One region of the Streptomyces phaeolivaceus genome, then DNA from elsewhere that is predicted to be linked to it. Evidence: riboswitches for the same ligand, from Rfam matches in the RefSeq annotation. Region 1 holds a riboswitch; each other region holds the start of a gene.
The links. Region 1 has a riboswitch for cobalamin ahead of F9278_RS33235 (ribonucleoside-diphosphate reductase subunit alpha). Riboswitches for the same ligand answer to the same signal wherever they lie in the genome.
Positions count from the first base shown of each region.

Region 2: it holds a riboswitch for cobalamin, as region 1 does, so the genes downstream of both, F9278_RS02475 (energy-coupling factor ABC transporter permease) here and F9278_RS33235 (ribonucleoside-diphosphate reductase subunit alpha) in region 1, are expected to answer to the same signal.
Region 3: it holds a riboswitch for cobalamin, as region 1 does, so the genes downstream of both, metE (5-methyltetrahydropteroyltriglutamate--homocysteine S-methyltransferase) here and F9278_RS33235 (ribonucleoside-diphosphate reductase subunit alpha) in region 1, are expected to answer to the same signal.

Region 1 covers NZ_CP045096.1:7,168,663-7,171,954, forward strand. Annotated here, with positions in the region: gene F9278_RS33235 (ribonucleoside-diphosphate reductase subunit alpha) at 1-1,678, opposite strand, end outside; cobalamin riboswitch at 1,802-1,937, opposite strand; gene F9278_RS33240 (GNAT family N-acetyltransferase) at 2,001-2,507, opposite strand; gene F9278_RS33245 (nucleoside hydrolase) at 2,655-3,292, opposite strand, start outside.
Region 2 covers NZ_CP045096.1:455,010-458,301, forward strand. Annotated here, with positions in the region: gene F9278_RS02465 (Nickel transporter NicT) at 1-554, opposite strand, end outside; partial or broken gene F9278_RS02470 (ATP-binding cassette domain-containing protein) at 763-1,312, opposite strand; cobalamin riboswitch at 1,468-1,650, shown strand; gene F9278_RS02475 (energy-coupling factor ABC transporter permease) at 1,681-2,388, shown strand; gene F9278_RS02480 (energy-coupling factor ABC transporter substrate-binding protein) at 2,400-2,855, shown strand; gene cbiQ (cobalt ECF transporter T component CbiQ) at 2,862-3,292, shown strand, end outside.
Region 3 covers NZ_CP045096.1:9,730,798-9,734,089, reverse strand. Annotated here, with positions in the region: partial or broken gene F9278_RS44280 (short-chain fatty acyl-CoA regulator family protein) at 1-79, opposite strand, end outside; partial or broken gene F9278_RS44275 (malate synthase) at 106-1,074, shown strand; partial or broken gene F9278_RS44270 (3-hydroxyacyl-CoA dehydrogenase family protein) at 1,080-1,220, shown strand; cobalamin riboswitch at 1,254-1,477, shown strand; gene metE (5-methyltetrahydropteroyltriglutamate--homocysteine S-methyltransferase) at 1,649-3,292, shown strand, end outside.

The sequences.
Region 1 (3,292 bases):
CGGCGAGGTCGGCGGAGGCCTCGTACGCGGCGAGCATGATCCGCTCGGCGATCCGCGTGGACAGCGCCTTCGCCTCGGGGGAGTCGAAGGGCAGACGCAGCTGGAAGAAGACGTCCTGGAGGCCCATCGCGCCGAGGCCGACCGGCCGCCACTTGGCGTTGGAGCGGCCCGCCTGCTCGGTCGGGTAGAAGTTGATGTCGACGACGCGGTCGAGGAAGGTGACGGCGGTACGGACGGTCTCGTCCAGCCGCTCCCAGTCCAGGTCGCCCGTCGTCAGGTCGACGAAGGCACCCAGGTTCACCGAGCCCAGGTTGCAGACCGCGGTCTCCCCGTCGTCCGTGACCTCCAGGATCTCCGTGCAGAGGTTGGAGGAGTGGACGACATGGCCCGGCTCGGCCGTCTGGTTGGCCGTGCGGTTGGCCGCGTCCTTGAAGGTCATCCAGCCGTTGCCGGTCTGTGCGAGGGTGCGCATCATGCGGCCGTACAGCTCGCGGGCCGGGATGGTCTTCTTCGCCAGGCCGTCGCCCTCCGCCTTGCGGTACGCGGCGTCGAACTCCGCGCCCCACAGGTCGACCAGCTCGGGCACGTCGGACGGGGAGAACAGCGACCACGGCTCGTCGGCGTTCACCCGGCGCATGAACTCGTCCGGGATCCAGTGCGCCAGGTTCAGATTGTGCGTACGCCGGGCGTCCTCACCGGTGTTGTCGCGCAGCTCCAGGAACTCCTCGATGTCGGAGTGCCAGGTCTCCAGGTAGACCGCGGCTGCGCCCTTGCGCCGCCCGCCCTGGTTCACCGCGGCGACCGAGGCGTCCAGTGTCTTCAGGAACGGCACGATGCCGTTGGAGTGCCCGTTGGTGCCCCGGATCAGCGAACCGCGCGAGCGGATACGGGAGTACGACAGACCGATGCCGCCGGCGTGCTTCGAGAGGCGGGCCACCTGGTGGTAGCGGTCGTAGATGGAGTCCAGCTCGTCCAGCGGGGAGTCGAGGAGGTAGCAGGACGACATCTGGGGGTGTCGCGTACCGGAGTTGAAGAGGGTGGGGGAGGAGGGGAGGTAGTCGAGGCGGCTCATGAGCCGGTAGAGCGCGGCGACCTCGTCCATGGCGCGCGGGGTCTCGTCCTCGGCGAGGCCGGCGGCGACGCGCAGCATGAAGTGCTGGGGCGTCTCGATGACCTTGCGGGTGATCGGGTGCCGGAGCAGATAGCGGCTGTGCAGGGTGCGCAGACCGAAGTAGCCGAAGCGGTCGTCGCCCGCCGGGTCGATCAGGGTGTCGAGACGCCCGGCGTGCGCCTGGGCGAACTCCGCGGTGCGGTCGGCGACCAGACCCTCCCGCCGGCCCACCGTGATGGACTCGGTGAACGTCGTGACGCCCTGCGAGGCGGCCTCGGCGCGGATGCCGATGGCCAGCAGTCGGGCGGCCAGCTTCGAGTAGGCGGGGTCCTCGGAGATGAGGCCCGCGGCGGCCTCGGTGGCCAGCTCGCGCAGCTCCGCCTCGTCGGCCCGCGCCGACCGGCCGCGCAGGGCGGCGGCGGCGACCCGGCCGGGGTCGGCGTCGGGGAGGTCGACGGTCAGCTCGGTCAGGGTCCGCAGCAACGCGGTACCGGGACCGTCGGTCTCCGTCGCCGGGGTGGCTGAAGCCGGTTCGGCTGAAACCGGGTCGGCTGGCGCGATGGTCACGTGGGGCTCTCCCTCGCTCGGCAAGGGGCCTTGCGGAGGGCAGGCGGCAGCACACGAGCGCACGGCGGCGTCGCGTCCACCGGCCCATTCCACGAGGCCCGGACGTCAGGCACCCGGACCGGTCGGCCGGGCGCGCTGTCGGCAGGTGTTCGGACTGAACAGGCGTGCGCAAATGGAGAGGTACGCACGCGAGTACACCGTTGCGGGACAGTTCCGGATTCGCACCGGATTCCCCTGCGGCGACAGCGAGCATGAGCATACATCTAGTGCCGGGGCGCGGTGTCACCCCCACATGTTGTGTCGCAATCGACTTCGCAGGGTGTCAGAGCGTCAACTCATAGGTGATCAGCGTGAGGTCGAGGAGGTCGGGGAAGGGGTTCCAGTCGCGCTCCGGTGTGCGGGTGAAGCCCAGGCGTTCGTAGACGCGGTGGGCCGCGTGCATGCTCCGTTGGGTCGACAGCACGACGCGCGCACAGCCCTCCACGGTCCGGGCCCGCTCCAGACAGGCCCGCACGAGGGCCTCGCCGACACCCCGGCCGCGCGCCGACGGGGCGACCGCGAGCATCCGTATCTCGGCCTCTCCTGTACGGGCGATGTCGGCCATGGGGCCGCCCGCCGGGACGAAGGTCACACCGCCGAGCACCCGGTCGTCCGCCACGGCCACGAGCACATCGGCCGCCGCCGCCCGCTTCGCGACGTCCCGCAGCTCACCGAGGTACGCGTCGCTCTCCCCGAAGTCCAGCAGTCCGTCGCCGAGGTAGGCCTGCGCGGTGATCTCGCCGAGGGCGGCGTACTCGTCGGGAGCCGCTCGCCTGATCGTGATGTCCATGCGTCGCAGTCTGCATCAGGGGCGACTTCACGTGACCGGGGTTTTCCACAGGCGCCGTCGTTCATCGGATGATCGGCCCGAGTGGGCCGGGACAGGGCAGGGGGCGGGACAGAGCAGGGTGGGGTGGGGCGGGGTGGGGCAGGGCGTTCAGGTCGTCGTCGGCCATCGCGGCAGCGTCGCCACGAAGTCCTGGCTGAAGTCGCGGGTGCCCGGACCCAGGGCGACACGGCCGGTGGTGCGGAGGCGGGCCGTCAGGGCGGGGGACTCGGGGTAGTGGACGCGCCCGGCGGCGGCCGGTACGAACACGGTCTGGCCGCGCGTGAGTTCGCTCGCGCACTCCACGACGACGGCCCCGTCGGCGGCCTTGACGAACGCCTCGTCGCCGCAGACGCCCACGGCCAGCGGATCGTGCAGCGGGCAGGTGCCGTCGCCGCCGTGCCGGGTGTAGGCGTCCATGTACGTGCGCATCAGCCGGGCGGCCAGCGCCGTGCCCGGACCCGCGGCCTCCAGCGCGGCGAGGTCGGCGGGGCGGAAGAGCCAGCGGTGCGAGGCGTCCAGGTCGACCATGGTGAACGGGATGCCGGAGGAGAGCACGATCTCGGCGGCGTCCGGGTCGGCCCAGATGTTGAACTCGGCGACGGGGGTGATGTTGCCGGGGACCTGGGCGGCGCCGCCCATGAACACGAACCTGTGGACGCGGCGGGCGAATTGGGGGTCCTCCAGCAGGGCGATGGCCACGTTCGTGAGCGGGCCGGTGGCGCACACCGTCAGCTCGCCCTCGTACT
Region 2 (3,292 bases), 6.7 Mb from region 1:
CGTCCCAGGAGCCGGTTCATGAGGCCGCGGCTGTTCAGCCGCTCCTCCAGGGCGGCCTCGTCGAAGGTGCCCGAGCGCATCTCGCGGAACACCTTCCAGATCCCCACCATGACCACCAGGTTGATGATCGCGATCACGTACAGGAAGGTCCCGGAGACGGTGGTGCCGAGCCAGCCGGTGATGTCGTGCAGGGTGGAGTCGTCGTCTCGGACCGGTCCGGCGAGCGCCTTGACGCCGAGGGTGAGGAGGAAGGTGAGGGCGAAGACGATCGACGAGTGGCCGAGGGAGAACCAGAAACCGACCGACAGCGGGCGCTGCCCCTCACCCATCAGTTTGCGGGTGGTGTTGTCGATGGCGGCGATGTGGTCGGCGTCGAAGGCGTGCCGCATGCCCAGGGTGTAGGCGGTGACGCCCATGCCGATGCCGAAGGTCTTGCCGCCGACGCCGTAGTGCTCGGGGGCGACGATCACCACGAGCGTGAACCAGCCGATGACATGCAGCGCCAGGATGAATCCGGCCATCCCGCCGAGGCTCGCCCACTCCTTTCGGGTCAGCGAGGCGCGGATCCGACGCCAGGAGGGACCGCTCCTGGCGGTGGGGGCCGAGGCGGCGGTGTCGGTGACAGGAGCCATGGGGTGGGTGCCTCACTCGTCGTGACTCGTCGTGCGGTGTGCGTCCGGTCCAGCCCCCACAGCCTTGTGCAGTGCATGCGCAGCTGCAAGAAGGTCGCAGTAAAGCTCGTGCCACGTTTCGGTCAGGCGAGGCTCCCCCGGTGGACCGTGCGGTCGCACCAGCGCCCGAGCAGTGCGCGGTCGTGGACGCGTCGAGCATGGCGGTCATCTCGTCGCGGATCAGCCAGCGGGGGCGCGGCACCAGGGCGCGGGCGAGGCAGGCCCGTTGGAGCTGGCCGTCGCTGACCTCGTGGGGGCGGCGGGTCAGCAGGTCGGGGGGGGAGGCCGACCGTGGACGCCAGTTCGGCGACCCGGGCCGGTGCCTCCGCCCGGCGGCCGGTGGCCCTGAGGGGTTCGGCGATCAGGTCGGTGAGCCGCAGCCGGGGGTCCGCCGACAGTCCGGGCTGCCGGAAGACGACGCCGAACGCGGTGCGTTGCCGGCGCGGGGCACGATGCCGCCAGTGCCGTACGGGCTCGCCGTCGAGGGCCAGGGTGCCGGAGTCGGGGCGGTGCCGGGTGACCGCGGCCGGGCCGGCGGTGGCGGTGGCGGTGGCGGTGGCGGTGGCGGTGGCGGTGGCGGTGGCGGTGGCGGTGGCGGTGGCGGTGGCGGCATTGAAGCGCAGGCCGGGCCCCGGGGCCAAGGGCGGCCAGGTGTGCGATCGGTTCCGGCCATCCGCCGTCGGCGTGCCCAGGCTCGCGCAAGGCGTGGGAGGGGTGGGGCGTGCGCCGTGCTGTGAGCTGTTCCACGGCGCCCTCGCGCCCCTCGTCTCCGCTTGTCAGCGCCCTTATGTGGGCACTACTGTCACCACGCCTTGGTGAACGGGAAATCCGGTGTCATGCCGGTGCGGCCCTCGCCACTGTGATCGGGAAGTCCGGCTCCGGCCCTCACGGGCAGCCACTGGGTCTTCGGACCCGGGAAGGCGGAGCATGGGCGGTGGGACCCGTAAGCCAGGAGACCGGCCAAGGCGCGTCAACCATCCACGAGGTGCTGGAGAGGGTCTGCTGAGCCATGCACATAGCCGAGGGTTTCCTTCCTCCGGCGCACGCGATCGCCTGGGGCGTCGCGTCCGCGCCATTCGTCGTCCACGGAGTCAGGGCACTCACCCGTGAGGTCAAGGAGCACCCCGAGAGCACACTGCTGCTCGGTGCCTCGGGTGCCTTCACCTTCGTCCTGTCCGCCCTGAAGCTGCCGTCGGTCACCGGGAGTTGCTCCCACCCCACCGGCACCGGTCTGGGCGCCATCCTTTTCCGGCCACCGATCATGGCGGTCCTGGGCACCATCACCCTGCTCTTCCAGGCGCTGCTGCTCGCGCACGGCGGTCTCACCACGCTCGGCGCCAACGTCTTCTCGATGGCGATCGTCGGGCCCTGGGCGGGCTATGGCATCTACCGGCTGCTGCGGCGGTTCGACGTGCCGCTGATGGTCACGGTGTTCTTCGGCGCGTTCGTCGCCGACCTGGTCACCTACTGCGTCACCAGCGTGCAGCTGGCGCTCGCGTTCCCCGACCCGAGCAGCGGTTTCCTGGGCGCGCTCGGCAAGTTCGGCTCCATCTTCGCCGTCACCCAGATCCCGCTCGCCGTGAGCGAGGGCCTGCTCACGGTGCTGGTCATGCGTCTGCTGGTGCAGTCGAGCAAGGGTGAACTGACCCGGCTCGGCGTGCTCCTGACCGGCAAACGCGACCGCTCCGAGACCGAGATCGAGGCGGTGGCCCGATGAGCAGGAACACGATGACCAAGAACACGAAGATCAACGTCCTGCTGCTGCTCGTCGTGGCCGCGCTCGCCGTGCTGCCGCTGGCCCTCGGCCTCGGCGACCACAAGGAGGAGCCCTTCGCGGGCGCCGACGCCGAGGCGGAGACGGCGATCACGGAGATCCAGCCGGACTACGAGCCCTGGTTCTCCCCGCTGTACGAGCCGCCGTCCGGTGAGATCGAGTCGGCGCTGTTCGCCCTCCAGGCGGCGCTGGGCGCGGGTGTCCTCGCGTACTACTTCGGCATCCACCGGGGCCGCCGCCAGGGCGAGGCGCGGGCACTGGCCCGGCCGGACGGGACCGGGGGCACGGGAGCCGCCGGGGAGGCTGCGGCGGACCCGGTGGGCGCGACGGCCGCGCCTGCCTCGAAGGTCGCCTCCGGTGACGACAGCTCGTCCGGTGGTGCCGGGGAGTCCCCCGCCGGGCGGGTCTGACCCCGCGTGCTGCCGATCGACGCGGCGGCGCACAGCAGTCGCTGGCGCCGCCGCCATCCCGTGGACAAGGCCGTGCTCGGGCTCGGCCTCACCGTGCTGGCGATCTCCCTGCCGCCCTGGCCCGGCGCGGCCCTGGTCCTGCTGACCGCACTCGTGGTGCTGCTCGGCCCGGCCGGTGTGCCCGGCCGTCGGCTGTGGCGGGCCTACCGGGTGCCGCTGGGTTTCTGTGTGACCGGCGCGCTGCCGCTGCTCGTCCAGGTCGGCGGGCCCGACGGGTTCGTGACCCTGGCCGACGGCGGCCCGGTCCGCGCCGGGGAGCTGCTGCTGCGCACCTCGGCCGCCTCCCTCGGCGTCCTGCTGTTCGCGTTCACCACCCCCATGTCGGACCTGCTGCCGCGTCTGGTGAAGGCCGGGGTGCCCGCGCCGGTCGTGGACGT
Region 3 (3,292 bases), 2.6 Mb from region 1:
GGAAGCCGGTCGCGGACTGCCGTTTGGACATGTTGCCCGCCCGGTCGACCCGGACGAAGGAGAAGGGGACCCCGCGAAGCAGCGCCGACCGACGCTCACCGAATGGTCACCTCCGCCGTCCGCGCGGACCCCACCTGGCGGGTCGCCCCGCCCGCCCCCGGTCTGACCGACCGCCGGGTGGAGATCACCGGTCCGCCCGAGCGCCGTATAACCGTCAACGCCCTCAACTCCGGTGCCCAGGTGTGGCTGGCGGACTTCGAGGACGCCACCGCGTCCACCTGGGACAACATCGTCGGTGGCCAGCTCAGTCTGCTGGACGCCGTCGAGCGGCGCATCGACTTCACCACGCCCGAGGGCAAGGAGTACCGCCTCAAGGACCGCGAGCGGCTCGCCACGATCGTCGTACGGCCGCGCGGCTGGCATCTCGACGAGGAGCATCTCGCTTACGACGGCCGGCCGGTGCCCGCCGCGCTCGTGGACTTCGGGCTGTATCTCTTCCACTGCGGGCGGCGGCAGATCGACGCCGGTCATGGGCCGTACTTCTCTCTGCCGAAGCTGGAGAACCGCTACGAGGCCCGGCTGTGGAACAACATCTTCGTCGCCGCGCAGGATCTGCTCGGCATCCCCCGGGGCACGATCCGGGCCACGGTCCTCATCGAGACGATCACCGCCGCGTTCGAGAGGGAGGAGATCCTCCATGAGCTGCGGGAGCACGGCGCGGGCCTGAACGCCGGGCGCTGGGACTATCTGTTCAGTCTGATCAAGACGTTCGGTCACCGCACCGACTTCCTGCTGCCGGACCGCGCCGAGGTCACCACGACCGCGCCGTTTCTGCGCGCCTGCACCGAACTGCTGGTGCGCACCTACCACAGGCGTGGCGCCCACGCGATCGGCGGAATGGCCGCCCAGGTGCCCGGCGAGGACCCGGCCGCGTACGAGGCGGCGCTCGCCGAGGTCCGCCTCGACAAGGAACGGGAGGCGGAGGACGGCTTCGACGGCTCCTGGGTCGCCCATCCGGCGCTGGTGCCCGTGTGCCGTGAGGTGTTCGACGGTGTGCTGGGCGGGCGCCCGCACCACCCGTCGCCTCCATCGCGGAGTCCCTGTACGACGAGTTCCGTGAACCGCTGTACGCGCCTCCCCCGCTGCTCCAGCGGATGGTGGAGGCGGGACTGCTCGGCCGGAAGACCGGCCTGGGGTTCCACACGTACGACCACGGCTGACGGGGGGAGGGCGGGAAGGTGACGACAGGGCCTAAGCTGACCTGTGCAGCTGGTTCGCCCCGTCCGCCAGACGGGATGCGTCGCAAGAGGGAACCCGGTGGGAATCCGGGACTGCCCCGCAGCGGTGAGTGGGAACGACCGCCGTCATACGCACTGGGCCCGACGAACAGGGTCTGGGAAGCGACGGCCAGTAGGTGTCCTCCGGTCGGGAGGGCGTGCCCACGAGTCCGAAGACCTGCCAACTGCCCGTGCGCGGACCACTCCGTGCGCGGACATCCCGGTGACCTCGTGGGCGGGTCGGCGCACATATCGGACAAGCCACGGCCGCGCCTTGTCGCGCGAGGCCGATTTCCGTCCGGTTCGTCACCCCTTCGCGCTCGCGTCCCGTCGCCGGGATCCCAGGGATTCATCTCGCGAAGGAGATCTCCGTGACAGCGAAGTCCGCAGCCGCGGCAGCACGGGCCACCGTGTACGGCTACCCCCGCCAGGGCCCGAACCGGGAACTGAAGAAGGCGATCGAGGGCTACTGGAAGGGCCGGGTCACCGCCGACGCCCTGCGCGCCACCGCCGCCGAACTGCGCCGGACCAACTGGCGGCAGCTCGCCGGGGCCGGCATCCACGAGGTGCCCACCGGCGACTTCTCGTACTACGACCATGTGCTCGACACCACCGTCATGGTCGGCGCGCTCCCCGCCCGGCACCGCGGGGCCGTGGAGACCGACGCGCTGGACGGCTACTTCGCCATGGCGCGCGGCACGCAGGACGTCGCGCCGCTGGAGATGACGAAGTGGTTCGACACCAACTACCACTATCTGGTGCCCGAGTTGGGCCCGGACACCGTCTTCACGGCCGACTCCGCCAAGCAGGTCGCGGAGCTGAAGGAGGCGCTCGCCCTGGGTCTCGCCGCGCGGCCCGTGCTGGTCGGCCCGGTCACCTACCTCCTGCTCGCCAAGCCCGCGCCCGGTGTGGCCGCCGACTTCGACCCGCTCACCCTTCTCGACCGGCTGCTGCCGGTGTACGCCGAGGTCCTCGCCGATCTGCGCGCGGCGGGCGCGCAGTGGGTGCAGTTGGACGAGCCCGCCCTGGTCCAGGACCGCACCCCGGCCGAACTGAACGCCGCGACGCGGACCTACCGTGACCTGGGCGCCCTCACCGACCGGCCGAAGCTGCTGGTGGCCTCCTACTTCGACCGGCTCGGGGACGCGCTCCCCGTCCTGGCCAAGGCCCCCGTCGAGGGCCTGGCCCTGGACTTCACGGAGGCCGCCGCCGCCAACCTGGACGCCCTGGCCGCCGTGGGCGGACTGCCGGGCAAGCGCCTGGTCGCGGGGGTCGTCAACGGCCGCAACATCTGGGTGAACGACCTGTCGGCCTCGCTCGCCACGCTCGGCACGCTGCTCGGGCTGGCCGACCGGATCGATGTCGCCGCCTCCTGCTCGCTGCTCCATGTGCCGCTGGACGCGGCGCCGGAGCGGGACATCGAGCCGCAGATCCTGCGCTGGCTCGCCTTCGCCCGGCAGAAGACGGGCGAGATCGTCGCCCTCGCCAAGGGCCTCGCCCAGGGCACGGACGCGATCACCGGCGAACTCGCCGCCAACCGCGCCGACCTGGCCTCCCGGGCAGGCTCGCCGATCACCCACGACCCGGCCGTCCGGGCGCGCGCGGCGGCCGTCACCGAGGCGGACGCCCGGCGCTCGCAGCCGTACGCCGAGCGCGCGGCGGCCCAGCGCGCCCACCTCGGGCTGCCGCTGCTGCCGACCACCACGATCGGCTCCTTCCCGCAGACCGGGGAACTGCGCACGGCGCGCGCCGATCTCCGCGCGCGCCGGATCGACACGGCCGGGTACGAGGAGCGCGTCAAGGCGGAGATCCAGGAGGTGATCTCGTTCCAGGAGAAGACCGGCCTGGACGTCCTGGTGCACGGCGAGGCCGAACGCAACGACATGGTCCAGTACTTCGCCGAGCAGCTCACCGGCTATCTCGCCACCCAGCACGGCTGGGTCCAGTCCTACGGCACCCGCTATGTCCGCCCGCCGATCCTGGCCGGCGACATCTCCCGCCCCGAGCCGATGACG